DNA from 4 places in the Shewanella sp. FDAARGOS_354 genome. Region 1 is predicted to be linked to each of the others. Evidence: predicted binding sites of a transcription regulator. Region 1 holds the regulator's gene; each other region holds the start of a gene.
What was found. The regulator MetJ, encoded in region 1, represses methionine synthesis genes. The targets are predictions, from matches to a motif close to TAGACGTCTAGACGTCTA.
Positions count from the first base shown of each region.

Region 1 (7,420 bases):
AACGCACAGCCAAACTCACCTCTGTGTTAAACAATGGCTGCAAGGTGCGTGAATGCAACACGGGTGAGCCTAAACGTGCCAAGCGGTCCGCTTCAGCAAGGGACATGCTCTTGAGTAATTTCGCATCGTTGATTTTGTTTGGATCAGCGTTAAAGACCCCTTCAACGTCGGTCCAAATGGTCACGCGCTCAATGTCGGCAAGGCTAGCAATTAAGCTGGCGCTAAAGTCAGAGCCATTGCGACCCAATAGCAAGGTATCACCGCGCTCGTTGGCGCAGATAAAACCGGTGATCACTAGGCGCTCGTTAGGGTGTGCGGCCAGTAAGGCTTGTACTTTAGCGCGGGATTCTTGCACACGGATTTGCGGCACGGCGGCCTCATCTGCCACTAAAATCGAGCAGGCATCCACATGGCTTGCGGCCACGCCCGATTCACGCAGCAGCGCTGCCATCAGGCGCGCCGACCAACGCTCACCAAAACTCACCACATGGTTAATTTGGTAATCGTTGCGTACATCTAAAGATAATAGACTGATTAACTGAGCTTTATCCGTGGTTAAACGTTCGCGTAAATCCCGCGCTTGCTCGTTAGATAATAATTGCTCAATCAAGCCTTGCTGATAGCTGATAAGGACTTGTAATTCTTCTTGCCATAATTGGTTGCTATCGCGCAGGGACAATAATTTATATAAAAAGTTAGTGGTTTTACCCGCGGCAGACACCACCACTAGATCATCACTATGGCCATGGGTTAACAGAATATGGGCGACTCGGCGGTAACAATCGGCATCGGCTAAGCTGGAACCACCAAATTTATGTAAGTGACAACGTGCCATCTATTATTCCTCTACTGACAAGCCGCTACGGCGGCCAATCCTGCTTGAATATCTGCAACTAAGTCGTCGGCATCTTCAATACCAACCGACAAACGTAATAGGGTGTCTTTAATGCCAGCTTCAAAACGCGCCTGCGGCTCCATCGCCCTGTGGGTCATGGTCGCGGGCACGGCTACGAGACTCTCAACGCCACCTAAACTCTCAGCCACGCTGAATAAACTTAACGCATCTAAAAAGGCGACCACTTCGGCCTCGCCGCCCTTAAGCTCAAAACTCAGCATAGCGCCAAAACCTTTTTGTTGCTTGGCGGCAATGGCATGGCCGGGATGATCCGCAAGACCTGGGTAATACACTTTACTCACGACGGGGCTGTTACTCAGTAACTCCACAATCCGCTCGGCATTACTTTGGTGCTCACGAATGCGCACAGCTAAAGTACGCAGGCCGCGCAGGGTTTGATAACTGTCAAAGGCAGAACCGGTTAAGCCTAAGGTGTTCGACCACCAATGTAAGGTCTCACCGAGTTGAGGGTCTTTGGCGATCACCGCGCCGCCCACCACATCGCTATGGCCATTAATGTATTTAGTGGTGGAGTGGATAACGATATCGGCGCCGAGCAATAGCGGTTGCTGCAAAATCGGCGAGAGGAAAGTGTTGTCCACTATCACTAACGCACCTACGGCGTGGCTTGCCTTGGCAATAGCTTCGATATCAACCACCCGCAGTAATGGGTTGGATGGGGTTTCAATCCACACCATTTTAGGCTGCTGGGCAATCGCTTGCTCAAGTGCTTGGCTGTCGGTTTGATCGACCACCAGCAGTTTAAATTGGCCTTTTTTCGCGAGGTTGGTGAATAAACGGTAAGAGCCACCGTAGCAATCGTGGGGCACCACCAGTAAATCATCTGGGCCCAGTAAAGTGGTCACTAAGGTAATGGCGGCCATGCCAGTGCAGGTCACCACACCGGTTGCGCCTTTTTCCAGCTTAGCTAAGGCATCGCCTAAGATGCTGCGGGTAGGATTGCCGGAACGGCTGTAATCAAATTCGCGAGGATTTTTATGACCATCGAAGGCGTAATTCGTCGACAGGTAAATTGGCGGCACCACGGCGCCATATTGAGTATCGCTTTCGATACCCTGACGCACTGCCAATGTGGCTAATTGACGCTCGGTCACTAATTTGCCTGCGGTCATCGGGAACTCCTAAGTTCGCAAAGAGATGTCTGGACGTCTAAATGTACCTAAGCCCAGTGGCATCGTCAATAGGCGTTAAGACGCTTAGACGTCTAAACATAAAGAAATCTGTTTGCAATCGCTAAGAAATAGTAGCAATAATTTGACTGTAATCTGTAAGGGTTTAAAATCTGCCCCGAATTTAGCGTTATAACAGGTGAGTCAATGACTGAATGGAATGGGGAATACATCAGCCCCTATGCTGAACATGGCAAGAAGAATGAACAAGTAAAGAAAATTACTGTGTCTATTCCGCTCAAAGTGCTAAAAGTCCTCACGGATGAACGTACGCGTCGTCAGGTCAACAACCTGCGCCACGCAACGAATAGCGAACTGTTGTGCGAAGCATTTTTGCATGCCTACACCGGCCAGCCTCTGCCTGATGATGCCGATCTGTCGAAAGAGTGCCCAGACAGCATCCCCGCTGAAGCGAAGCGGTTGATGGACGAAATGGGGATCGAGTGGGAAGACATGGAATAACGCTTAAGCGTCCATAATCCTGCCGTAACTAATTATTAGGGATCGTTAATGCTCATCAGGCGTGGTGGGTTAAAGTAACGATCCCTATTTTGTTTTGATGGAATCCTATGTTCTCCTTGATCGATCCACAAACGCTTGCCATCGCGTCTGTGATTGTGTTTTTAGGTGCCCTCACCCAGAGTCTAATTGGGTTTGGCTTAGCCGTGGTCGCCAGCCCGCTGCTGTATATCGTCGATCCCCAATTAGTGCCTGCCCCCGTGATTGTGATGGGATTTTCCATCGCGCTACTCACCCTATTGCGTGAACGCGGCCATTTAGAATTCAATGGCTTGCAATACGCGCTCATCGGTCGAGTGCCCGGTGGCTTTATCGGTGCTAGCCTATTACTGTTTGCGCCGCAGCCGATTCTTGGTCTGGCGATTGCCGCGATTGTGACGGTTGCCGTGGTGCTCAGTTTGTATAAATTCAGCCTGCCGGTGAACAAAGCGACGCTATTTGGCGCGGGAATCGTCTCGGGGATCTTTGGCAATATCGCCGCCATTGGTGGCCCTCCGATGGCGATTTTATTGGCGGGTAAGGATGCTTCGCAGTTTCGCGCGGCGTTATCGGCCTTCTTTATCTTTAGTTCGACCATTGCCTTGGCGATTCTTGGGGTGACGGGCCTACTCGAAATCAAGCACTTTTGGCTGTCGCTAATGCTATTGCCCTCGGTCTTTTTAGGCTATCTCGTGGCGGGCAAACTGGTGGGAAATGTGGATAAACATAAGACCAAGATGGCGACCTTAGCCCTCTGCGCTATCAGCGCCTTAGTGCTCACGGTCAAATCAGTGATTGAGTTATTACCGCAATAACCTCCTGCCAATTGCAGTCAATCGCAGCCATAAAAAAGCACCGTTTAACGGTGCTTTTTGCTTGCAGGGATGCGTGTTGTAACCCATTTGAGTATCACTTAATCGCATTAAAGTAATACTCATATTTGTTGCGCTAGTTTGAATGCCATGGGTTAGAGCATTCGCTAACATCACTTAGCTCAGGTAACTTTGGCCCGCATACACAATAAAGTGTCTTAGCGCGAGCACGCCGGTTAAACTGGCACAGGCCACCATAATCATTGCGCCCTTAGTGTGGCGAGTCGCTGCGGGAAGCAGCATAAACAGCAATGGCACACCAAAGCCAATCCCCACGACACCAATCCAGAATACGCTTGCCCACACGCCAGAGGTGAGTGATGCCAGCGCCGCAGCCGCCGCACCGCCCTTAAAGTACAAGGCGCAGAACAACATAAACAGGAACATGATTTCGATGGCCATCACTGGCAGCTCTAAGCCATGCATTTTAGCTAAGGTCTTGTCGTGGCTATCGGTTTTGAACATCACCAGCGCCAGCACCGCATTGGCCGCCGCACCCGCTGATAAACCAGATACCAAGAACAGTGCAGGCAATACCGCAGTATTTAGCATCGGATAGGCATTCATCGCCGAGATTAAGAAGCCAGTGTAAGCGCCCACACCAATGGCGAGGACAAACAATAGCACTTCAATCAGCTTTCTAAAGGGCATCAGCAGCTTAGCGATAGGCGCGAGGAAACCTAAGCCCCACTTGGGCAAATCGTCACGCAGTACTAAAATCGCGTAGGCAAATGCCAAGGGTGAGTAAGCCAGCAGCGCTAATACCCCAATCGCCATAACGGACTGGAAGTTGTAGTTAATTAAAATCAACCAGAAGTGGAAAGGCTTAGTTAAATCAAACACTAAACAAGCTAAGCCTAAGCTGATTGCCACAGGGCCAATAATCGCCGCGGCCTTGAGGATATTGCTCTCAACTTGTGTTTGTTCTTGATTGAACCAACGCAAACCAATGCCAATCAGCAAACTTCCGGCGGATAAACCCGCCATAAACAAATACACGGCGATGACCCAGTGCCAAGTGACGGGATCATATTGCGCCATATCGCCCCAAGTATTGTTCATAATCAAATCCCCCCTCTTTTGGTAGGAACGCGATATACCCTAGGTTTAGTGCCTAAATGGGTCTTATCTTGGTAAGTGATCTTAGTGTTGAGCAGTGTGGCCACTTCACTTTGTGGATCGTTAGCATCGCCAAACACCAAGGCATCGGTCGGGCACACAGTCACACAGGCAGGCTCTTCACCCCGGGCCAAACGCGTGTCCTTACAGAAATTACACTTGTCAGCCACTTTGGTTTCGGGATTCATAAAACGCACTTTGTAGGGACACGCCGCCACGCAGTACATACAACCCACACACTTGTCGCCGTGGATGGAGACAATGCCATCTTCGCCCACATAGGCCGCGCCCGTTGGACACACCTTCACACAGGGCGCATCTTCACATTGCTGACACGACACTCTGTGGTACTTAAAGTGCAGATGAGGCATTTCGCCATAAGGCCCTTCGACTCTCACCTGCAAACGGGTCACCCCTTCTGGTACGCCGTTTTCACTGCGGCAAGCCACGTTACAGGCTTGGCAGCCGATGCACTTGTTCTCATCGTGCACCATCACATATCTTTTCGTCATTTGAGCCTCCAATTAGCGTTTTGCCAGCGTGACGCCAGTGGTGTGTACCGTCATGCCACACACAGATGCGGTAACGTGGGGCAGTAAGTTTCCGCAGTGGATACCTTTGCCTGTCGCTCTAACCAACTCTTTGTTTTTAGAGCCAAAGCCCATATAAGCAAACACGGTATCGGGGCGAATGCCCGGGGTGACTAACGCATGACCTTCCTCTGTACCTACGCTGCTGGTTAAGCGGATAGGGTCGCCATTGCTGATACCTAATTTGCTCGCGGTATCTGGGTGAACCCATACAGCGTTATCCGACATCAAATTTGCCAGCATGGGCACATTGTGGGTCGCGCCATTGGTATGCACCGCCACCTTACCTTGGATAAAGTAGAGTTCATTTGGCTTTTTAAGCTGCACTTCGCGGAATTTAATGACGCCGCGTCCTGGCGCCATGGCTTCAACCTTGGCGGAGGTCAATTCAATCTTGCCGCTTGGGGTTTTAAAGCTGAGTAAACTGCCGTAGGTGCCGTCTTCATCCGCAGGTTTGGCATTGGCATAGGCCTTGGTAAATTCGGCGACCATTTTAGGTTCACGCAACATAATCGGCTTACCGAAGCTGACAAAACCTTCGTCTTTGATCCGGCGCAGCAGCTCTGTGTCGCGGTTTACCTGCAATAGTTGCAGGGTCTCCATGTTTTCCCATGGATAGAATTCACTCAACCCTAGCTTATGGCCGATATCTTTAAAGATTTGCCATGAAGGACGAGTATCACCTAAGGTTTCGACTACCCGTTGGCGCACATAGTAGGCAGGGTTTTTACCGGACTTGTCAGCGATTTCCTCATCGCGCTCAAGGTAGGTAGACTCAGGTAGAATCACGTCGGCATAGGCCGCGGTTTCACTGATATACACATCGCACACTGCAACAAAGTCGAGCTTTTTCAAGGCTTCGACCACACGCGCTCTGTCGGTCATGGTTTGCATTGGGTTAGTACGGGACATCACCCAGCCATGTAACTGATAAGGCACCGCGCTTAAGGTCGCATCGAGGACGGTTTGATAAACCCCGCCCGCTGACCACATCATGGCGTACTGTTCTTCCACTTGGTCGATACGTTTTGCCTCAGGCTTTGGCATATCTTTTACGCCGGGCTTACCCAGCACGGGGGCCACATTTTCACCGGCGAGCTTGTTATAATCGCCAGGCTTTTGACCCAGGTAGATCCCGCCCTTACGCTCGATGTTACCAATCAAGATGTTGGCAGCGTAAAGCGCGCGGCGCATTTCAAACTCTTCGGTGGTAAAGGTGGCTCTGTGACCAAAATCCACCACCGCATGGGGCGCTTTAGCCGCATATTCACGGGCAATACGGCGAATATCTTTGGCGGGCACATCGGAGATCGTTTCGGCCCACTCAGGGGTATAGGCTTTTACTTCGGCGGCAAAGGTGTCAAAGCCTTCGACATAACGCTCAACAAAGGCCTTGTCGTAAAGATTTTCTTCAATCAAGACATGACATAACGCTAAAGCGACCGCTACGTCGGTGCCGGGACGGATTGCATACCACTCATCGGCTTTGTCGGCGACGATAGAGAATCTTGGCTCAAACACCACCAACTTAGCGCCTTTATCCATTTGCGCTGCCATCATGCCACGGGTTTCGGACATGTTGATGCCTTCGTACAGGTTATGGCCGAAGTTAATGATGTATTTTGAGTTACTTAAATCGCGTTTCACCTTAGTGCCAAACATGGCCTTGGCGGCAATTTCATAACCACCTGGGCAAGTAGATGCATGGGTAAAGGTATTTGGGCTGCCAAACGCTGTGGCGAGATGGAATAAGTGTTTTTCTTGCGAACCGGATTTAGAGGAAAACGCCACCGCCTCAGGGCCGTGAGCTTGCTTGATTTTAGTAAGATTATCGGCAATCAGTTGATAGGCTTCATCCCAACTGATTTCCGCCCATTTACCCTCGCCACGCTCGCCAACCCGTTTTAGCGGTTTAACAATCCGCTGTGGATCGTACAGCAAACTATGGCCAGCACCACCACGGGCACAGACTTTACCGCCAAAAGCTTTAGCTGCCTTGTTACCGCTAATGAAGACGTTTTTACCTTCAATCACCCGCGCTGAAATCGGGCAGCGGGTTGAACACATCTCACAGATACTGGCAATTTCTTTGCCCATGCCCTTTAGCTGCTTACTCTCTAATGCCGCTAAGCTGCCCGGCAATAAGCTAGCTAATGCACATGTTGCACCGCTGGCCCCTGCGCCCTTTAAAAAGGTTCGCCTATTAAGCTCAATCATGGTTACCTCCATCACACTCATCCACCCTTATGCACCAAT
Region 1 is NZ_CP022089.2:4,302,702-4,310,121, reverse strand. Features, by position in the region: gene CEQ32_RS19445 (bifunctional aspartate kinase/homoserine dehydrogenase II) at 1-835, opposite strand, end outside; gene metB (cystathionine gamma-synthase) at 847-2,010, opposite strand; gene metJ (met regulon transcriptional regulator MetJ) at 2,233-2,547, shown strand; gene CEQ32_RS19430 (sulfite exporter TauE/SafE family protein) at 2,655-3,398, shown strand; gene nrfD (NrfD/PsrC family molybdoenzyme membrane anchor subunit) at 3,573-4,517, opposite strand; gene CEQ32_RS19420 (4Fe-4S dicluster domain-containing protein) at 4,520-5,086, opposite strand; gene phsA (thiosulfate reductase PhsA) at 5,099-7,381, opposite strand.

Region 2 (7,420 bases), 1.6 Mb from region 1:
ACATTGGCAAAATCGGCACGCCCGATGCGGTACTGAAAAAGCCGGGTAAGCTCGATGCCGAAGAGTGGAAAATCATGCAGCAACATGCCGCCATTGGTGCTGAGATCATTGGTGAGCATGGCGACCCACTGCTGCAAATGGCGCGGCGTATCGCCTTAACCCACCATGAGAAATGGGATGGTTCGGGTTATCCTAATGGCTTGTCTGGGGAAAATATTCCGATCGAAGGTCGGATTGTGGCGATAGCGGACGTCTTTGACGCGCTGACTTCGCGCCGTCCTTACAAGGAGCCTTGGACAATAGAGGCCACGCTCGAGTTACTCGAAAGCCAAGCAGGGCAACACTTTGACCCTAAGCTGGTGGCCGAATTTAAGCAAATCTTGCCCGAGGTGGTGGCGATTCGAGATACTTATTTCGAGCATTAAAAGCAAAAGGCGCCTAGGGCGCCTTTTTCAATACGATTCGCTTATCAGCGAGAAACTAGTCTTCGAGCGAGTAGGGCAATGCTTGAATACGTAAGCTAGATTGCTCGTCATCAGCGAAACGCAGTTTGGCGTCACTCTCGGTATCGTTGGCGAGCACGGCGCTGAGCAGCACTTGATTACCACGTTGAACAAATTCAATGATTTGTCCACCCTTGCGATAACCGTCTTCCAATTCTATCTCGATACCAGTTTCCAAATTGATATTTAAGGAAGTGGTGCCTTGAAGAATATAGAGCGCACGCTTGTTACCACCACGGTATTTCATCCGAGCCACAGTTTCTTGACCCATGTAGCAGCCTTTGTTAAAGCTGATCCCGTTGATAGCCTGTAGGTTACACATCTGCGGTACGTACTGATTAGCATGGCTTGGCGCTAGATTGGGATAACCCGCAGCAATTTCTAATGCTTGCCAAGCGCTGGCATCAAATACTGTATGCTCGGCAATGAGGGCACTTGCGGCTTGTGGTTGTAGAACCAATATAAATCGATCCGCATCTTTTAAAATGGCGCCATGCTCGATGAGAGTGAGTTCCTGAGTGACTTCACCGTAGTGTTGGCTGACAAATTGTTTAGCCTGTTCACCCGCCACACCGAGTAATGTCCACTCATCAGAGGCATTGGTCAGGGTCGCTTTACTAAATACCGCATATTTTTGCAGTTGTGGCAGATCCACTGCAATAGTGTCCTTTGGCATCAACATCAACAGCGCATCTTGGATGGCAAAGGTGCGGAAGCTAGCCAGCATCTTTCCCTTAGGATCACAATGTGCGCCCCAGCGCCATTGGTTGGCTTCAAGTGAGCTGATATCTGTGGTCACTTGGCCATGGATAAAACTGCGGCCCTGTTCGCCAACCACTTTGATAAGGCCTAGGTGGGATAAGTTGGCGAGCATAAGTGGAGGCGTGGAGGCGTCCAGATCCCAATTGGGTGTCGAAACTGCAATAGTCATAGCGAGATCCTGAAAATGAAGGCGATGCAAGAGGCTTGATTGTAGCGGAATTCCTCTGGCCTCAAAAGCATAAGGCGCACATATCTTAAATGAAATGTGCGCCTTAGATGGGGGCAAACCTAAGCGGTTTAGGCGTTAGAACAACACGCGAGTACGCAGTGTGCCTTCAATGGCTTTAAGCTCAACCAAGGCTTCTTCTGCTTGGTGGGTGTCGACTTCCATTACCACATAACCGATTTCTGCCGTGGTTTGCAGATACTGAGCGGCAATGTTAATGCCTTTTTCAGAGAAGGCTTTGTTGATTTTGATCAGCACGCCTGGACGGTTTTGGTGGATATGCAGTAGGCGAGAGGTACCTTTATGCATTGGCAGAGACACTTCAGGGAAGTTAACCGCCGATACGGTTGAACCGTTATCTGAGTATTTGGCTAATTTGCCTGCCACTTCGATACCGATATTTTCCTGTGCTTCGGCGGTGCTACCACCCACATGTGGCGTGAGTAGCACATTATCTAAACCGCGTAATGGGCTGATAAATTCATCATCATTCGATTGTGGCTCAATGGGGAAAACGTCAATCGCCGCGCCCGCAAGGTGACGCTCTTTGAGTGCAACCGTAAGCGCATCGATATCGACCACAGTACCGCGGGAAGCGTTGATAAAGATGCTGCCTTTACGCATAGCGGCGAATTCGGCAGTACTTATCATGTCTTTGGTTTGCGGCGTTTCAGGCACGTGCAAGCTTACTACATCGGACTGTGCCAGCAATTGCTCCATTGAATGGATTTGCTGGGCATTACCCAATGGCAATTTGTCTTCGATATCGAAGAACACCACACGCATGCCTAAGGTTTCTGCCAGGATCCCCAGCTGAGTTCCAATATGGCCATAGCCTATCACGCCTAAAGTTTTGCCACGGACTTCGTAACTGCCTGCGGCAGTTTTCATCCAACCACCACGATGGGCGATAGCGTTACGTTCAGGAATACCGCGCATCAGCATAATAATTTCGCCTAATACCAGTTCAGCTACGCTGCGGGTATTAGAGAATGGTGCGTTAAAAACGGGGATACCGAGGGATTCGGCGGTCGCTAGATCCACTTGGTTAGTGCCGATACAGAAACAACCAATCGCAATTAATTTTTCGGCACGTTTTAATACATCGGCGGTGAGTTGGGTACGGGAACGAATACCAACAAAATGAGCATCTTTGATGGATTCGTGCAGGGCTTCATCACCTAACGAGGCTTTGTGATACTCAATATTGGTGTATCCCGCGCGTTCAAACACATCTACCGCAGATTGGTGGACGCCTTCCAACAACAGGATTTTGATCTTATCCTTGTCAAGCGAATGTTTCGCCATGATATGGGTACCCTCTAATTAATTGAAGTGGTTCTTGTATGTTATGCTGACAACCTTGGCTCATCAAAGTAGCACTTTTTTTGCTCACTGTGGAGGGCTAGATGGCTAAAGTTAATATTCTAAAATTAGAACAATATCGCATAAGAGGAAGAAACATTGAATAATAAAATCGCTTGGTGCGGTATTTACCTCTCAGTATTAGTCTGGTCGGCGATAAAACCTGCTGATACTTTCACTTGGTGGCTTGAAGCTTTACCTGCATTAGTGGCGGTTCCGCTATTATTTTTTACCCGCAAACGCTTTGAGCTAACCCCAATAGTGTATTTTTTAGTACTTGTACATTGCTGTGTGCTGTTTGTCGGTGCGCACTATACCTATGCTGAAGTGCCATTATTTGACACCATTGCCCAATGGATGGGTAGTGAACGTAACAATTACGACAAGGTCGGGCATTTCGCTCAAGGCTTTATTCCTGCCATGTTGGCCCGTGAGATTATGTTACGCAATCAAGCCGTCAAACCCGGCGCTTGGTGCGCTTTTTTGGTCACTTGTTTTGTGCTCGCGTTTAGTGCCTTTTATGAGCTTATTGAGTGGTGGGTGGCCGCTGCAACGGGCGAAGGTGCTGAGGCATTCTTAGGCACACAAGGTTACGTGTGGGATACCCAATCGGATATGTTTTTAGCCTTAATTGGGGCCATCGTGGCGCTACTCAGTTTATCCCGTGTGCAGGATAAGCAAATCACTAAACTCCTGACTCAAGCCTAATCGTAGTCTGAGAACATCCAATCCCCTTTGAATTAGATTCAAAGGGGATTGTTATTCCCAAAAATGTCATCTTAAGGTGTTAATTTTTTGTTTAAACTTTCGATTGATGTTTTCATAGACTAAGGTATAAAGATGAATGTGATCTCCATCTCATTTAGTATTAATTGCTAGCAATTAAATACTATTTAGGAACTTAGTCGAATTTACTACATATAAATAGAGGTTATTAGTACATTTGGGTGATGGCATTCATACGGTAACTAGTCAAAATGGGCTATGTTAATGAGATGTACGCTGAGATTTAGGCAGATTTCATTAAGCCGGATAAAAAGATAATGAAATACTTTTCAGGGAGAAGAGTAAATTGGGTACTATCAATGAGTTAGTATTTTTACATCAAGTGGCGGCGCCTTGCCATTTAGCGATACTTGCTGAATCTATCGGATTGAAAACACGGATCGTTAAACATGCCTCAGCGTTAGAGTTAGATTTAGAAAAAGGGCATCGCAGCTTTTGTTTAATCGCCCAGAAAGGTGCGGCCTTAGATAATAAAGGGATCCCTTTGCTGGCATCTCGTCTTGTCCCCCATATTCCTGTGGCTCTGTATCAAGTTGAGCGCAATTCCTTAGATCAAGAGTCAGCTATGCTGCTTGGCATACGCGGACTACTGTTTACTGACCAGCGTATGGATTTGATGTTGACCGGATTGCGTAAAATGGTTGCCGATGAGCTTTGGTACGATAGAACTTTGCTCAGTAAGATGTTTCGTCGCGTGGTGCAAAAGTTGGATGGACAACATGATATGCCTGCCGACACTGTGGCCATGCTGCAAGCTCTTACCTCTAGAGAAAGAACCATCATTCAATTCGTTTCCAGCGGCGCGAGAAATAAGGAAATTGCCCATCGTCTTTGCATCAGTGAGCACACGGTAAAGGCGCATATTTCATCGATTTTCCGTAAAACCGACTTTCCGCACCTGATTTAGGAATAAATTTGCCGATACCGTTCGCCTAACACGTCGAGAATGATCTGCTGGTCCACTGTGAGTCCTGTGACTTGAGGTGGCGCCTCTCCCAACTGGTACTCGTGCACCCCGCCAAAGCGTAAAAAAATCCACCGCGCAGTCGGTTTTTGCGTGGGTTTCTTTTTCATGTCCGCCACACTCCGGTTCTGCTCTACTAAGCCCTGCCGGATCCGGTGCTCCAGCGCCGCATAAATCATCAGGCTACAGGTCATCACCATCAGCAACGCTTCGATACGTTCCGGTTTTTTAAGATATAACGAGGAGGTTAAAAATTCGGGACTTTTCAGAAACCTAAAACCACGCTCGACATTCTGCTGGGCTTTATAGGTAGCCAACAGCTCAGCCATGGTGAGCGTTTCACTGTGATCATTGGTCGCGAGGATGAACACCCCTGTCTGGTTGCGCGCCTCAGCCACCCGCGCCAAGCTACTTGCGGCTAACCCCTTGATGTGAAATTGGTAGTTCACCGGCATTTCACCCTTTTGGGGCCTTCCGCGCCCTGCATAGATAGGTTCACTCACGACTTCTGCTTCTAGTTGCAGCAGATTTAAGCTGACAGCAAAACGGGCTAATTCAGCCTGCGCATCGGTCTCGCAGGCAAAACGCTGGGCACATAATTTGTTGAAGGCTTTCAGTTCACGCGTGCTGTCTTTCAGTAGGTTTTTGGCTAATGTTTGCTGCTCACGGTGGCTGGCCTGTTCGCTGCGCACCAGCAACCAACGCTGCGCGACGTCGGCATAATTGGCGCTTTGCCAACAGCCATGATAGCCATTGCCCAGCGCAACCAGCGACTGGGTGCCAATGGTTGCCACGGCTCGCTTGGCTTCATTGAGGGTGACAGGCACACGAGTCACGAACAACTGTTGCTGTTGTGCCAGTAGTTGCAAGGTGTCGGCGCAATACAGCGCCGCATCGCCGACCAGATAACGACTCTCCTGCGCGGCCTTGAGACTGCTCAAGTGGCGCCGTACCGTCTGGGCAAAGGCCTTGGTATCATTAATATTACCACTCAAGGCTTGCATGTAGATGGGCAGGCCGGCCTGATTTTCACAGATAAGCTCCAGGATAACCTGGTTTAGCTCTGGCCGATGGTCGCGGCTATAGCCCCGTACCAATTGCAACTTACCGAGCTGCTCGCCATCGGCTTGGTCATAGGCGCCATCGACGTGGAAGCTGGTGATATCGAGGTGTACTGCAGTACTTTTGAGCCCCAATCGTTCAACGACCTGCTCCGCCATCACCTGATAAAGCGTGCTGACATCGGCCTCAAAGAGGGCATCAAGGCAGCGGCCGAGCACATCATCATTGAGGTCATCGGCACAGATCCCCGGGCCAATCAGGCGTTCTACAGGCTTGTTGGCAAAGAATTGCGGGAACATGTGCAAGGTCGAACTATGAAAGCCAAGACCGTTCAGTATCATCGCCACCAACGCTTCACCATGTGAGACTTTGTAGGGCGGCGTTTTGGGTAGCACCGCATCAATCATGCGAGCAATGCCGAGTTCTTGGCAAAGTGCAGCGACCAAACCAAGGTGGTCGAGGTTACGGATAGAGATAGCGGGAGCGGCCATGATGAATTACCTGCAAAAGAGAGTAATAGATCAGAATGACCGATCGCCGTCAAGTTTTTTAAATCGAAAATTAGGTGCGGAATGACGGGTAAAACCCAGTCACGAAATCGTGTCGAGTTATTAAGATGGGCTCAGACCTATCAAACCCATTTTGAGTTTTGTAGTTAAGCCTTTGTTGATTGGTATCTTGTTTGAAAGCGAGCGGGTGCGTGGTGTGATACCCAAACGATAAGACGAATAACGATGTACTTTTGCGTGTGATAGGCAAATAAAAACGGGAACATTATCAATGTTCCCGTTTTTATTTAGTCGCCTTCAACTTGAAGGCGACTCATATTTAAAGATTAGTACTGCACAACAGTCGCAACGTTCATATCACCATTTTGGGTTACGCTGATGCTGTTGTTGTTACCCGCTTGTGAGCCTAATACTAAGTTGTCATTACCTGTTTGGGAGATCATTAGGCTGTTGTTGTCACCACTCACGCCAAATGAGTTGGCAGCAAATGAACTACCGCTATCACCACCGACCCAGTTGCCGTTACCCGCTTGAGTGATTTCTGCTGAGTTTCCATCACCTTCGATGATTAAATCGATAAGGTTCAGATCGCCACGGTGTTGCAGTGCAGTTACATCGGCGTTGTTACCTGTTACGCTAATGATGGTCTCGTTTTGATCACCATCTTGCTCAACATCCACTTCGTTGTCGCTACCCACGGCATCCACATAAGCGAAGTTCGCATCACCTTCTTGACTGATTTCGATGCTGTTGTCTTCACCTGTTGCGAAGGCAACCAGCTCGTTGTTATCACCTTTAGAGGATAAGTCGAAGTCGTTGTCAGTACCGTAAGCGCCAAAGGTTGCGAAGTTAGCATCACCACGTTGTTTTAAATCAACGTCGTTGCTATCGCCCCATACTTGGAACTCTGCACCGTTGCTATCGCCTTTTTGCTTGATGGCGATATCATTATCATCACCTTGAATATCAGCAATTAAAGAATCACCAACTGTATTGCTATCACCATCTTGAGCGATGTCGATAGTGTTATCATCACCCGTAGTCATAGAGAGGTAAGCAATGTTATTGCTGCCTTCTTGCTTCATGCTGATATCGTTTTCGCTACCGGCTAAGGCGTAAACAAAGCCAGTGTGGTTATCACCTTTTTGGTAGATATCAACACTGTTGTCGTTACCAGCGATGCCTTTGGCTGCACCAAAGTTATTGTTACCAATTTGTTCAACTGATACGTCGTTGTTATTAC
Region 2 is NZ_CP022089.2:2,686,218-2,693,637, reverse strand. Features, by position in the region: gene CEQ32_RS12185 (two-component system response regulator) at 1-425, shown strand, start outside; gene ygfZ (tRNA-modifying protein YgfZ) at 481-1,434, opposite strand; gene serA (phosphoglycerate dehydrogenase) at 1,570-2,799, opposite strand; gene CEQ32_RS12170 (DUF2238 domain-containing protein) at 2,956-3,564, shown strand; gene CEQ32_RS12165 (helix-turn-helix transcriptional regulator) at 3,929-4,549, shown strand; gene CEQ32_RS12160 (IS1634-like element ISShes12 family transposase) at 4,546-6,159, opposite strand; partial or broken gene CEQ32_RS12155 (DNA-binding response regulator) at 6,250-6,327, shown strand; gene CEQ32_RS12150 (curlin) at 6,504-7,420, opposite strand, start outside.
Region 2: a site for MetJ is predicted at 2,890-2,907, ahead of serA (phosphoglycerate dehydrogenase). Genes of this name have one in related genera too.

Region 3 (7,420 bases), 1.7 Mb from region 1:
ATAGCCGCGCGAATCGCATCGCTATCGTGACCATCTACGTTAGCAATCACATGCCAGCCGTATGATTCGAAACGTTTTGGCGTGTCATCGGTAAACCAGCCTTCAACATGACCGTCGATAGAGATGCCGTTGTCATCCCAAAATGCGATCAGTTTGCCTAGGCCTAAGGTACCAGCCAGAGAACACGCTTCGTGGGAAATACCTTCCATCAAGCAGCCATCGCCGAGGAAGCAGTATGTGTAGTGGTCAACAATCTCGTGACCTTCACGGTTAAACTGTGCCGCTAAGGTTTTTTCTGCAATCGCCATACCCACAGCGTTGCTGATCCCCGCACCTAATGGACCCGTGGTGGTTTCAACACCTGGGGTGTAACCATATTCTGGGTGACCTGGGGTTTTAGAATGTAACTGGCGGAATTGCTTCAGCTCATCCATTGGCAGATCGTAGCCCGTGAGGTGTAATAAAGAGTAGATCAGCATAGAGCCATGACCGTTAGAGAGGATAAAACGATCTCTATCTACCCATTTCGGATTGTTCGGATTGTGCTTAAGGAAATCATTCCACAGCACTTGCGCAATATCTGCCATGCCCATTGGGGCGCCAGGGTGGCCTGAGTTTGCTTTTTGAACTGCATCCATACTTAACGCACGGATTGCGTTGGCGAGTACTTTACGGGAAGGCATGCTCTCTCCTGCTTAATTTGTGGGGGTCTAGCGGGCAATTTGGATGCATATTTTCCCCTACATAGCGAAGCGACGCAAACGAAAATTCACCACAATCTTGTCTTCGCACTCCCAATGGGACTTTTTACGATAAAAAAATAGCTTAAAGATGAACTATTCAAGCCAAAACATCGTACTAAACTCGCAATGACAATCACTCAGTGTCATTAACCTTAAAGAGTCCGTGATGGGAAAACAGCAACGATTCCAAGTTTACCCAACGGTTTGCAGAGAGTGATTATAGTTTTTAATTATAATTTTCAAAAAGTTAATTAACTTAAACGCTTTTTAGTTCAAATTTTAAAGCTGAGATTTACCTCACTAAGTACAGAAATATTTAGCTTTGGGGGTGTCATGGCGATGAATTTCCACTAAAATAGCCGTCTAGATGTAGATGCTTCTACACGTTTGATTGCTAACGACGAGATTTTCCTACTATGGCAAAGCACTTGTTTACTTCTGAGTCGGTCTCAGAAGGTCATCCCGATAAGATTGCAGATCAGATTTCTGATGCTGTGCTAGACGCGATTCTGGCCCAAGATCCTAAAGCGCGCGTTGCGTGCGAAACATATGTCAAAACTGGCATGGTATTAGTAGGTGGCGAAGTGACCACCTCTGCCTGGGTTGATATTGAAGAGCTTACCCGAAAAACGGTTCGTGAAATTGGTTATATCCATTCAGATATGGGCTTCGATGCCGATTCTTGCGCCGTATTAAACGCGATTGGTAAACAGTCACCGGACATCAACCAGGGTGTTGACCGCGCAGATCCAAAAGAGCAAGGTGCCGGCGACCAAGGTTTAATGTTTGGTTATGCCAGCAACGAGACTGACATTCTGATGCCAGCACCTATTACTTATGCCCACGCATTAGTGAAGCGTCAATCAGAAGTGCGTAAAAATGGCACCCTGCCATGGTTACGCCCAGATGCGAAAAGCCAAGTGACCTTCGCCTACGAAGACAACAAGATTGTTGGTATTGATGCGATCGTATTGTCTACCCAACACAGCCCTGATATCGCTCAAGCGGATTTGATTGAAGGCGTGATGGAAACCATCATCAAACCAGTTCTGCCAGCACAATGGCTGAGCAAGGACACTAAATACTTCATTAACCCAACTGGCCGTTTCGTGATCGGTGGTCCTATGGGTGACTGTGGTTTAACCGGTCGTAAGATCATCGTGGATACCTACGGTGGTATGGCGCGTCACGGTGGTGGTGCATTCTCTGGTAAAGACCCATCAAAAGTTGACCGTAGTGCTGCTTACGCTGCCCGTTACGTTGCGAAAAACATCGTAGCAGCGGGTCTGGCAGACCGTTGTGAGATCCAAGTGTCTTACGCTATCGGTGTAGCTGAACCGACTTCTATCAGTGTTGAGACTTTCGGTACGGGTAAAGTATCTGAAGAAGTCTTAATCAAGTTAGTCCGTCAACACTTCGACCTGCGTCCATACGGCCTGACTGAGATGTTGAACTTAGCTCGTCCAATTTACCAAGCGACAGCCGCTTATGGTCACTTTGGCCGCAGCGAGTTCCCATGGGAAGCGACGGATAAAGCTGACGCACTGCGCGCCGATGCAGGTCTGTAATCTACATTAAGCTCATGCTTTTACAAGAAAAAACCGCCTAATGGCGGTTTTTTTATGCTTAGGATGTATTGCCTAACTCCATTCCTCTCAGCAAGATGGCTTTTACTCTATGCAAAAGACAGAGACTCAATGAAGCCGTTAATCGCACAACTCCAATCCTGTTCTTGGGCGAACAAAGTGGGCCATTACGAGCCCATGGCCAACACCTTAGGTAGCCTAGAAGACATAGCCACTTGCCTTGAAAGGGATCCCGACCGTTTTTTCGAACCGCCCTACACTGAACCCTATGAAAGCTTATGTGTTAGCGACCATCAACAAGCCGACAGATTAAAGCCCCAAGTCTCTAGCGAAATCGTCGCTCAAATAGCGAAAACCGCCTATCTGGAAACGTGGAAAATAATGCCCGTTGCCGAGATTTGCGCACTAGTCGCAGATGATGCCGAAACCTTAGCCACCTTATTGTTAGCCGAAGTCACGCTATGCGACTTCACACAAGAACGTTTAGCCTGGTACTTGCAGGGACGGCTTCCTTTTGGCTATCAAGGAAATTACCCGACGGGGAAATGGTTAATCCTGTGATCCAGATTAACAATGGTCAAAATGGGCGTTTTGCATACACAGCAGATTTATCTGCGCGGCGGATAACAGTGCACACTCTTGTTCGCCAATTATCCTTGCACCTTGAACGACCTCGGGCGTTAAACATACTATAGCCGCACTGTAAGCATTGGTGCGGCCGCAATCGAGCCAACAATCTTCAATCTGTAACCAATAATGGGGGCGACTATCGTCGCAATCGACTTCAAATCCTCGGGCCTCACATTGCAGCAAGGCACACTCGGATAATAATACGCGCAGGTTGTCCCACGCCGATAAACTAGTCTGGGCATAGTTAGCCAACAAGATATTGACCAAGGATTTACTCACCATTTATCTCCAACCAAAAGGCTTTAGCATCGGGTCCTGGCATTGCCTTGGCATATAACCAACCTTGCACATAAGCAACACCAGCTTCTTTTACAAACTCGGCTTCAACACGGGTTTCAACCCCCTCAGCTGTCAAGCTAAAACCTAAACTACTACAAAGCTTGCAAATTTGCAGATATAAAGTACGACCTTTAGGCTCACTGGCATTGGCGAGAATACTGCGATCTAGCTTAATACTGAAGAATCCCCTGATGATTTACAAATAAATCATCAAATTAGAGTGGAAGCGCATCTTGTTGCATGATCAAATGGTTTCGCTAAAAACTACACTTGGACAACAAGATGCGCGAAGCCAATATCCTACAACATTCTTTACACCAATACTGCCCAGAACTTCACCTAAAACGATTAAACAGCTTGATGCTGGCCTCTAAGGCACTGATTGAATGTAAGACACTGACCTTGACTGAGTTAGGTCGAAATTTACCAACCACGGCCCGAACCAAGCACAACATCAAGCGCATTGATCGTTTGCTCGGCAACACGCATCTGCATCAAGAACGGTTAGCTGTCTACCAATGGCATGCCCGCCTCATCTGTTCTGGTAACCCTATGCCGATTGTGCTCGTCGATTGGTCAGACATCCGAGAGCATAAACGCATCATGGCTCTGCGCGCCTCAATAGCCTTCAATGGCCGCTCTATTACCCTGTATGAGAAGTCCTATCCCCTATCAGAACAATGCTCTAAGGCCTCCCACAACGGTTTTTTAGCGGACTTAGCCAAGATTTTACCTTTGCATGTTACCCCTCTCATCGTGACTGACGCGGGGTTCAAAGTGCCTTGGTACAAAGAGGTTGAGGCGCATGGTTGGTTTTGGCTAAGCCGTATTCGCGGTACAGTTCAATTTGCAGATATTGGCGCTGAAAATTGGCGTGCAGTTCGCAGTACACATGACTTGGCCAACGGTCAAGCGAAGAGCCTGGGTTGTAAGACCTTGACCAAAACTAACCCTATCAATTGCCATCTCACGCTTTATCGTAGCAAACCTAAGGGGCGTACAAATCAGCGTTCAACGAGGACTAATTGCCACCATCCATCGGCAAAAACGTACTCAACATCGGCGAAAGAGCCTTGGGTGTTAGCCAGCAATTTACCACCAGAATCTCGGAGCCCAAAGCAGCTGGTAAACCTGTACGCCAAACGTATGCAAATAGAGGAAACCTTTCGTGACCTCAAAAGCCCGGCATACGGCTTTGGCTTACGCCAAAGTCGTACCAACAGTCCAGAGCGATTCGACATCATCCTACTGATAGCGTTGATGGTTCAATGCCTGTTGTGGCTAGTTGGTTTACACGCACAGCAACAGGGCTGGGATAAGCATTTTCAGGCCAATACCATTGGGCATCGAACGGTACTCTCAACGATTCGCTTGGGATTGGAGGTGCTCAGGCGGCCTGATTATCAAATCACGGAGAAAGAATTGCTGGCGGCCTGGGTATTATTCGCCAATCAGTTGCTCAAATATGGCTATGCTATGGCTGATTTATGAGGGGATCCTTCAGAGCTTAATACCATCGACATTGATTCGACTCAGTAGACTTAAACTCGAAAACCCAGTACCAAAATCATCCAACCAAAAACGGAAACCACACTGCTTAAGCTGTTTGATACTGCTATCAATGCGGCTTATATCCAACATGAATGCCGATTCTAACATCTCAATTTCGACCTGATGAGCAACACTACCTAATCTATCATTCATAATCGCTAATAATTGACTATCGGTGATGTTATTTGGGTCAATATTGATACTGACCTTAGGAAAAAAGCCCTCTAATGCCCAACGAGCAAGATCTTCTGCAACGGTATTAATTACAAAACGATCAATAATGTGGGAATAGCCCGCACGTTGAAACGCATCAATAAAATAAGGGCCTTTTAAGGCCCCATACTCATCCCGAAGACGAATTAGCGCCTCAAATCCAACCACTTTACCATCAATTAAAGCAATCTTAGGTTGATAGTGAAGCTGCAATTCACCGGCTAACACCTCTTTGATGGTTTTCTCTAAATTAATTTCAGCCTTTAAAGACTCTGACTGTTTTTTTAGATAATGTGTTTCATTCATCAGCTCAATATCTGCTTGAAATTGAATCCTTTTTATAAGCTCACGATCGAACTCATAGTGTTCACTCATTAAAGAAAATCGCTGTACAAATGGTAGATAAATCAACACACCGATAGCTATCAAAAAACATTGAAATAACACAGAACTAAAATGCCCACTCGCCATATAAGCATTAATAAATGGAGGTGTTATCCAAGGAAAGCTATGAGCATCAAATTCTAGAATACCTATACTGATGGCGCTATAGGCTAATATAAAATTCACTATGGGCGAGAGTATAAATGGCAATAATAATCTAGGGTTAAAAATAATAGGTAAACCATAAATCAATATTTCATTGATATTGAAAAATGCAAAGGGCGTTGCAATCTTAACAATATGGCGTGTTGCACTGTCTTTAGAACTAATGAAAATAGCAATAATGAGCGATAACGTCGCCCCGCTGCCACCGTAAAGAATAAACAAATCCATAAATTGACTCGCGGTTAGATTAGGTACAACCTCAGTCAAGCCATTATCGACACCAATTAATAGTAGATATGCATTATCACCGTGCACACCGAAGCTCCAGAGCACATGGGTTAATAAAATACGGATAAACAATTGGATCCCAATACTAGCGGTTTGCAAAGTATCAATTAGTGGCGAAAAAACCAACTAAGTAAGGCAGATGCTTCGGTAACAAGCATCAATATAACCATAAAACAAATAACTACTGGCAAAAAAATATTCAGATGCTGTTTTAAGTATCGACTCAATGCTTTTCCTTTTACTAAGTCTAGCCATCGCCAAGTAACCAATATGCGCAATAGATATGCCGTTAAAATCGGTAATAAAACCACCCGAGGATCACCTAAAACCACATCAACATAATCAATGCTAAGTACTTCCTCTGTGGTTGGCACATGCAAAGCCAGTATGATGCTAAAGGAGATTGAGCACACAACAATCGCTGAAAGCTGAAGATATTTGGCAAAATGGAAGGAAAGAGAAATAAGCGCAAGCAACGGAAATATCTTTGCAAGCTGCACAGAAAAAAATGTTAAGCCATAAAAAAATGCCGTTGTTTGCCATTCCGGGATCCAACTACTTAATAACGCTATAACCAGTGATAGTAGTGAGTTAACAAGAATAAATGGCAGTAACGCGATAAAGGACTCACGTACAGAGATAAGAAAACTTCTGTCCAGAAAATTTCGAAGTTCAAACATGATATCAGGGTTATTATTGACAACTATTTAATAAAACATAGTCGATCAATCTTTTAGGACACAATCAACCTAAAAAATACTGATTTTTGAAAGCAGAACAACGTAAAATATGGCGGGAAAACGAGTTAACGATGAGCGAGTGCATATGAGCGAATATCAACACTCATAATATAATAATCCCTATCAGAAAAAGTAAAAAAATCTGCAACTTGCATTTTAGCTTTACGAGTATGCGCCGCCAAAGAACGCTCATTTTCATCAGCTATAAACGTCACCAGATAAGTAAAACTAGGCGCAGCTTCTCGGTAAATGCGAGTAACAAGTGCCTCAAAAACGCCTTGGCCACGATATGCTTTATCAACCCAGATAGGACCGTATTGGCAGCTGTTTTGCACCGTTAATTGAGAACCATCGCCATTGATTCGATTCAATCTTTTCAACAAATTGCGATAAATTGGCCAGGTCTCAAAAAACGACCAACGTCCCGCAATCACATAACCTATAATGCGTCCGTTAATTTCAGCGACCACAATCCAATGCTTATCAATTAGCTGAGTTAATTCATTACGATTAAATGCTTGCCCTTCCAAATTGACACCATTAGACATTAACTCATCATTGAGATGCTGGCGCTCTAACGCGGCCAATATATCAACATCTTGTTTAGTTGCTAATCGCGTTTGCATCAGAGGTATGTCCAAGTTGAGCTTATCGCTAGATTTTAAGCGCGTCAGTATACTTAAATAAATACTAAAGACTTTATCTTTTAGGAAAAAATTTGCTAATAACGCTATTGTTTCCCACACTTATTGAATTGTAGGTCATTCACTCGCCATTTTAT
Region 3 is NZ_CP022089.2:2,615,262-2,622,681, forward strand. Features, by position in the region: gene tkt (transketolase) at 1-683, opposite strand, end outside; gene metK (methionine adenosyltransferase) at 1,160-2,311, shown strand; gene CEQ32_RS11815 (hypothetical protein) at 2,441-2,890, shown strand; gene CEQ32_RS11820 (hypothetical protein) at 2,897-3,238, opposite strand; gene CEQ32_RS11825 (EAL domain-containing protein) at 3,231-3,494, opposite strand; gene CEQ32_RS11830 (IS4-like element IS10A family transposase) at 3,581-4,789, shown strand; gene CEQ32_RS11835 (EAL domain-containing protein) at 4,799-5,971, opposite strand; gene CEQ32_RS23125 (hypothetical protein) at 6,007-6,579, opposite strand; gene CEQ32_RS11840 (GNAT family N-acetyltransferase) at 6,705-7,265, opposite strand; gene CEQ32_RS11845 (GGDEF domain-containing protein) at 7,419-7,420, shown strand, end outside.
Region 3: a site for MetJ is predicted at 1,100-1,117, ahead of metK (methionine adenosyltransferase). Genes of this name have one in related genera too.

Region 4 (7,420 bases), 610 kb from region 1:
CAGCCTAGTACCATATAGCCAAAGGGTAAAACTTCATATACTGGTTTTGCTAACATATGCACTCCGTTGCGTGATGTTTATATCGATTTGAAAATATTGTTTTTTTAGCTGAAAATGCTGTTTGATTTTAAACTTCCCTATTTACCTGCTGATTATAATCATTTGGCGATAAAAAAAGCACCTCCTTATTTAAGGAAGTGCTTTTTTATCAGCTCCTCTGGGAGGGCTATTAGGCTTGTGAACCTACATTAGCCGCGGCAGCCGCAGCCACCGTTGCCATCACATCCCGCTTTAGGTGTGTCACAAGCTTCGTGATCATGGTCATGGTGGTGATGCCCATGGTCATCAGAACCCCCGCAGCAGCCACCAACATCATGACCTGAGCCACCACAGCATCCGCCGCCATGGTCATGTTCATGGCTGTGTCCATGACTGCCACATCCGCCGTGTGCATGAATATGTCCATGGGCAATTTCTTCAGCTGTCGCTTCACGTACATCGATGACTTCAATGCTAAAGCTGAGTGCTTGGCCTGCTAATGGATGGTTGCCATCAACAATCACAACATCATCTTTAACTTCGATGACTTGAACTGGACGCTGGCCCATTTCGGTTTCTGCAATAAAGCGCATACCTGGCACGATGTCTTCGATATCACCGAATGCTTCTAATGGTACTGCCTGGCGAAGGCCATCATGGTACGGACCATAGGCCTCTTCGGCACTGATTGTCACGTCCAGTTTTTCGCCCTTAATTTTACCTTCTAATGCGGCTTCTAATCCTGGGATTAGGTTTTCTGTACCATGCAGATACAACATTGGTTCGGCATCAAAAGAGTCTTCTAAAAGTCTGCCTTCTTGATCTGATAAACGGTAATGAATGGTTACCGCGCTGTGTTGGGTGATCTTCATATCGCCTCCGGTTCGGAATGTGCGCGCATAATAACGCGCTTTTAGGGTGCTGGCGATAATTTGAAGTTGCTTATGTTAGATATCGCACAGCTTTTTGTGAGTTCGATTTACTGAGATTAAGGACGATACAAAAGATGAATTGTGGTTTTTTATGAGTTGCCCTTTGTTATGTGTGGAAACAGACTGAAATGCTTTAATTTTCGAATGATGAAAAAATATCATTATAAATTATTTATTTTTTAATAGGTTAAATTGAGTGTAATTGTCTGGCATTACGTTTACGTAAACAGTTTTGTATTGATGAAAACGTATTTTTAGCCTATGAAAACTTGATATTTATTAATCTTGAATCACTAATTTACTCAAGTGAAAGATTTGTGCATAAATAATCCAGTTTGGGGGTTGACAAGGTTAGGTGAAAAAGGCAATTCTGTTTAACATCACATTGACATAGATAAGTCTAAACGTATGCATAGCCTTGGTTTCGTAGTAATTACCATTATTACAACCACCACTACAACCAGAGTGGGGGCGGGCTGATACACCCTAAAGAATTTTAACGACGAGCCCGCTTCCCACAAAGAAGCGGGCTTTTTTGTTTTTAGCTTATGTTTCTTAGTCGGGCGCGGTACAGGAGATCAAGATGAAAGTGATGAAATTTGGTGGTACCTCGCTTGCAAATTGGCAGCGATTTTCAATGGCGGCGGATATTGTTGCCAAGGCAGCGAAAGCTGAGCCGGTCGCGACAGTGCTCTCTGCGCCTGCAACAGTGACAAACGCTCTGCTAGAAATGGTCGATGTGGCGGTGAAAGGGGAAGATTATTCACCAGTCATTCAACACGTTGAGCGGGTGTTTACCTCGCTCTATCAGGATGCGGTTAGTTCTGGACTCTCTAGTAGCCAGAGCGAAGTGCTGTTCGCCGGACTAAGCGCGCAGCTAGCACGTTGGCAGGACAGATTACGCGGTATTACGCTGTTGCAGGAATGCCCTGACGGGGTGCGCGCCGAGATCGTGGTTGCGGGTGAGCGTTTGTCTGCTGCGTTGATGGAGCAAGTCATGCTGGCAAAAGGCATTACTTCGGCGCAGCTAGACCCACGTGAACTATTTTTAGGCCGTGGTCGTCCGCTAGAATCCGTGGTCGATATTGCCGTCAGCAAACCGCGATTTAAAAATCTTGCCCTCGATGAGAAGCGGGTTTGGGTGATGCCCGGCTTTACCGCCGCCGATGAAGACGGCAAGGTTGTGACCTTAGGCCGTAACGGTTCTGATTACTCTGCTGCCGTGCTGGCCGCTTGTTTAGATGCTTCAAGCTGCGAGATTTGGACCGACGTTGACGGCGTATATAATACCGATCCTCGGGTGGTCGTCGATGCTAAGTTGCTATCGCAGTTAAGTTATCAGGAGGCGATGGAGCTGTCTTACTTTGGGGCTAAGGTGCTGCATCCTAAAACTATTGCGCCTATCGCCCAGTTCCACATCCCCTGTTATATCAAAAACAGCTTTAATCCCGATGCGCCCGGCACTCTGGTATCGAATCAGGCCGATCAGAGCGGCTTGCAGGTTAAAGCCATTTCTAATCTGGATAATCAAACCATGTTTGATGTATCAGGCCCTGGCATGAAAGGCATGGTCGGCATGGCGAGCCGCACACTGGCAGCGATTTCCCGTAGCGGTGTTTCTGTGTCACTCATCACCCAGAGCTCTTGCGAATACAGCATCAGTTTTTGTGTGGCGACCAGCGAGTCCGCCAAGGTGAAATCGGCGCTTGAGCAAGAGTTTGAGTTAGAAATCAAAAGTGACTTACTCGAGCCAATCGAAATGCGCCATGACTTGGCAATCGTCTCCTTGATCGGTGATGGAATGCGTACCCATAAAGGTGTGGCGGCGCGGTTCTTCCAAGCGTTAGCCCAGGCGAGTGTGAATATTATCGCGATTGCCCAAGGCTCTTCTGAACGTTCTATTTCAACAGTGATCGAACAGCGAAAGACCAAACATGCGGTTGCCGCCTGTCATCAGGGCTTTTTCGATGTGCAGCAGTATTTAGATGTGTTTTTAGTGGGGTGTGGTAACGTTGGCGCAGGCTTACTGGAGCAAATCAAACATCAGGCGAGCGTGCTAAAAGAGCAGCACATTAGCATCCGTGTCTGCGGTATTGTCAATTCAAGCAAAATGTTACTCGATAGTGCGGGTATTGATTTAAACAATTGGCAAAACCTGCTTGCCGATAGCCAGCAGCCAAGCGATATACCTGCGCTATTGGCGTGGGTGAAAGAGCAACAGTTATTAAACCCTGTGCTGGTGGATTGTACTTCAAGCGATCAAGTATCGAACCAGTATTTAGAGGTGATGAACGCGGGCATGCACGTGGTGACGCCGAATAAAAAGGCTAACACTCGCGATTACGCCTATTACCAAGCTTTGCGTCAAACAGCATTAAAGCAACGTCGGCAGTTTCTGTATGAGACCAACGTGGGCGCAGGATTACCCGTTATCGATAACTTGAAAAAACTGTTATTCGCCGGTGATAAATTGCACAAGTTTAATGGCATTTTGTCAGGCTCCTTATCCTTTATCTTCGGTAAACTTGATGAGGGGATGTCACTTTCTGAGGCGACTAAACTGGCGCGGGAAAAATGCTTTACTGAACCTGATCCTCGCGATGATTTAAGTGGCATGGATGTGGCGCGTAAGGTACTGATTTTGGCCCGTGAAGTGGGTTTGAAACTTGAACTAAATGATATTGTTGTCGACTCAGTCTTACCCGTAGGTTTTGATGATTCAGGCGATGTGGAAAGTTTTATGGCGCGTTTACCCGAGGCTGATGCGGCGATTGCGGCGCGAGTGGCTGAGGCGAAAGCGCAGGGTAAAGTGCTGCGTTATGTGGGGCAGATTGAAGAAGGCGCGTGCTATGTGCGTATCACCGAAGTCGATGCTACCGATCCACTTTATAGCGTAAAAGGCGGTGAAAATGCCTTGGCATTCTACAGCCGTTATTATCAGCCGATTCCCTTTGTGCTACGTGGTTATGGTGCGGGCACAGAAGTGACTGCGGCAGGTGCCTTTGCCGATGTATTAAGAACCTTAAATTGGACTCGTGAGGTGAGTGTATGAGTTTGACCGTTTACGCTCCCGCCTCTATGGGTAATGTGGGTGTGGGCTTTGATTTATTGGGCGCGGCACTTGCCCCCATCGATGGCAGTTTACTCGGCGATAGAGTCACAATTGCTGCGGCAGATGCGGGGGTGAGCCTTACTCAAGTGGGAGCTTGGGCGCATAAGTTACCCAGCAATCCCGAGGAGAATATCGTCCATCAATGCGCGGTGTTTTTCTTAAAAGCTCTTGGGAAAGAAAACCAAGGCGTGGCATTAACCCTAGAAAAAAACTTGCCCGTCGGCAGTGGCTTAGGCTCGAGCGCCAGTTCTGTGGTTGCAGCGCTTTATGCGCTGAACGAGCATTTTGAGCGCCCCTACGATAAACAAGCGCTACTCGAACTCATGGGCGAGTTTGAGGGCAAGATCAGCGGAAGCGTCCATTACGACAACGTCGCGCCCTGTTATTTGGGCGGCATGCAGCTGATGCTCAATGTGCCCGGCGCTATCTGCGAGGCTATCCCCAGTTTTAAACAATGGTATTGGGTGGTGGCGTATCCAGGGATGTCACTCTCAACGGCCATGATGCGTAAACTCATGCCAGAACAATACGATAAGTCTGTGGCCATCGATTTTGGGCGTTATTTGAGTGCTTTTGTGCACGCCTCTTATCAGCAAAACGCCAAGCTTGCGATTCAAGTATTAAAGGATGTATTGGCTGAACCTTACCGCGCGGCGGCGATTCCGGGTTATGACAATGCCAGAGCAGCGCTCGCCGAATTAGGCATGTTAACTACTGGCATCTCGGGCAGTGGGCCAACCCTGTTTTCTGTGACTGACGATCTCGCGATCGCTAACGCCGCTAAGGCGTGGTTAGAGGCTCATTATCTGACCGAAGCGGGGGGCTTTGCCCATGTGTGCCGCCTCGATGAGCAAGGCACGCGCCGAGTCGATTAATTTTTCTTACTTTTAAAAGCATTAAGCCCAAGCCTTAAAGGTTTGGCAGATAAGGTCGAGTGAGCATGAAACTATATAATTTAAAACACCCTTCGCAGACAGTGAGCTTTAAGGAAGCGGTGCAATTAGGACTTGGTAAAGACAGAGGGTTGTTTTTCCCAACTCAAATCCCGGTGTTGCACAATATAGAGGCGCTTTTAGCGATGCCTTTTGTCGAGCGCAGTAAAAAAGTACTCGGTGCTTGGCTCGCCTCTGAACTGGGTCAAGAGATGGTAGATCAACTGGTTGAGCGTGCCTTTAACTTTGATTTACCCTTGGTGGCGGTTGATGAGCAGCGCTCGTGCCTCGAGCTTTTCCATGGGCCGACCTTAGCATTTAAGGATTTTGGGGCGCGCTTTATGGCGCAATGCATCAATGTTTTTGCTCAAGACTCGCGCTTAACCATTTTAACGGCGACATCAGGGGATACAGGGGCGGCAGTGGCCGATGCCTTTTACGGTCTAGATAAAGTCAATGTTGTGGTGCTTTATCCTAAGGGCAAAATCAGTGAGCTACAGGAAAAAATGTTCACTACTTTAGGCAAGAATATCCACACAGTCGCGGTTGAGTCAGATTTCGATGCTTGCCAGCACTTAGTCAAACAGGCATTTGAAGATAGCGATGTGCGAGATGGTTTGCATTTAAACTCGGCTAACTCTATCAACATCAGTCGCTTACTGGCACAGATTTGTTATTACTTCGAAGCGGTTGCTCAGTCAAAACAGCGTCATAAGGCCGATCCTGTGATTGCCGTGCCCAGTGGTAATTTTGGTAATCTCACCGCGGGTTTGTTTGCTAAAGCCATGGGGTTACCCGTTAAACGTTTTATTGCCGCCACTAATGCGAATGACACTGTGCCACGCTATTTAGAGAGTGGCGATTGGCAGCCTAATCCTACTCAAGCCACTATGTCCAATGCGATGGATGTGAGTGAGCCAAGCAACTGGCCGCGCGTTGAAGCTATTTGCGAGAAACTCGGTTGGCCGTTGGCGGACTTAGTGGGGATTCGCCTGTCAGAGGTGCAAACCTCGGAGGCGTTGGCAGATCTTTATGCTAAAGGTTATGTATCTGAGCCACATGCAGCGATTGCGGCTAAAGCGTTAACCCTTAACTTAGTGCCTAATGAAGTGGGGATATTTTTAGGTACGGCTCATCCCGCTAAGTTTAAGGATGTGGTCGACAGGGAGCTTGCCCTTAACTTACCCCTTCCGCCTGAATTAAAAGTGGTAGAGCACAAAACAATATTATCGGCTGAATTACCAGCTGATTTTGCCCAGCTAAAAAACCATTTATTTGCGGTATTAAACTAGGGCGTGTTGACGTTTCGAGATTAAATTTTGTTCGTTCTGGCAAGCTCAAGCTCAAGCTCAAGCTCAAGCTCAAGCTCAAGCTCAAGCTCAAGCTCAAGCTCAAGCTCAAGCTCAAGCTCAAGCTCAAGCTCATGCTCATGCTCGCGAAGCGAGGAATGAAGTGTAGTTATTCTACTCAAATGACAAATGACAAGTGACAAGTGACAAAGAGCAAGTGCTTGCCAGACGAACCCTTTGGGCAGCACTTGGCTGAAGTTTCTGCTGCGTTATCGTCCGTTTATGTAGAATGCTACACAGCACGGACTTTGCCTTGCATAAACATTAGCCAAATTGCTGCAAAAATAACCCTGAAACGTCAACACGCCCTAATCTTGTAAACGACGATAAACAGTAACTTGATGAAATACAAAGGGAGTCGTTTGGCTCCTTTTGTATAGATGTTTTTATTATTGTTCACGCTAGTTCGACCAATGGACTGTACAGAGCAACTTGATGGCATCAAGTTGGGATGCCGACTAAGCTTAGATCGAATCATAAATAAGCCGTAGTAACTTACAGAGCATTAAGCCGTAAAAACTGAGTATTAAGCCGTAAAATCATCGAAGAATAACTCGCGACGAGGCAACGATAATGCCAAAGTGCATTTTTCAGTTTAGCCATATCTTGCTGTTATGTATTTTTATTTTCCCCGCTTGGAGTGTTCCATCCGAGGCGAATTCTCCTGCTTGTTCGAATCCCATTAAAGTCGGTTATAACGATTGGCCTCCCTATGCCTGGCAAGATATGCAGGGGGAGGCTCAAGGACTGGATGTTGAATTACTGCGTGCGTTTGCTGAGTTTTTGGGATGTGAGATTAACTTTATCAATGTCCCTGCGAAGCGTTCACATCAAATGCTGAAAAGTGGCTCACTAGATATAATGATGGGTGCTACAAAAACCGTCGAGCGTGAAGAATATTCATTTTTTTCAGATCCCTACCGTGATGAAGAAGTGCGCTTATTCGTATTAGATGAAAACAAAGACAATGTTAAGTTAGAACAATGGCAGGATATTTTTACTCAAAAGTTGCGGCTCTTAGTGCCAATCAGTGGTTGGTATGGTGCGGATTATGAG
Region 4 is NZ_CP022089.2:4,909,829-4,917,248, forward strand. Features, by position in the region: gene CEQ32_RS22060 (hypothetical protein) at 1-56, opposite strand, end outside; gene slyD (peptidylprolyl isomerase) at 249-911, opposite strand; gene thrA (bifunctional aspartate kinase/homoserine dehydrogenase I) at 1,555-4,023, shown strand; gene thrB (homoserine kinase) at 4,020-4,958, shown strand; gene thrC (threonine synthase) at 5,024-6,307, shown strand; gene CEQ32_RS23000 (hypothetical protein) at 6,328-6,486, opposite strand; gene CEQ32_RS22090 (substrate-binding periplasmic protein) at 6,938-7,420, shown strand, end outside.
Region 4: a site for MetJ is predicted at 1,365-1,382, ahead of thrA (bifunctional aspartate kinase/homoserine dehydrogenase I). Genes of this name have one in related genera too.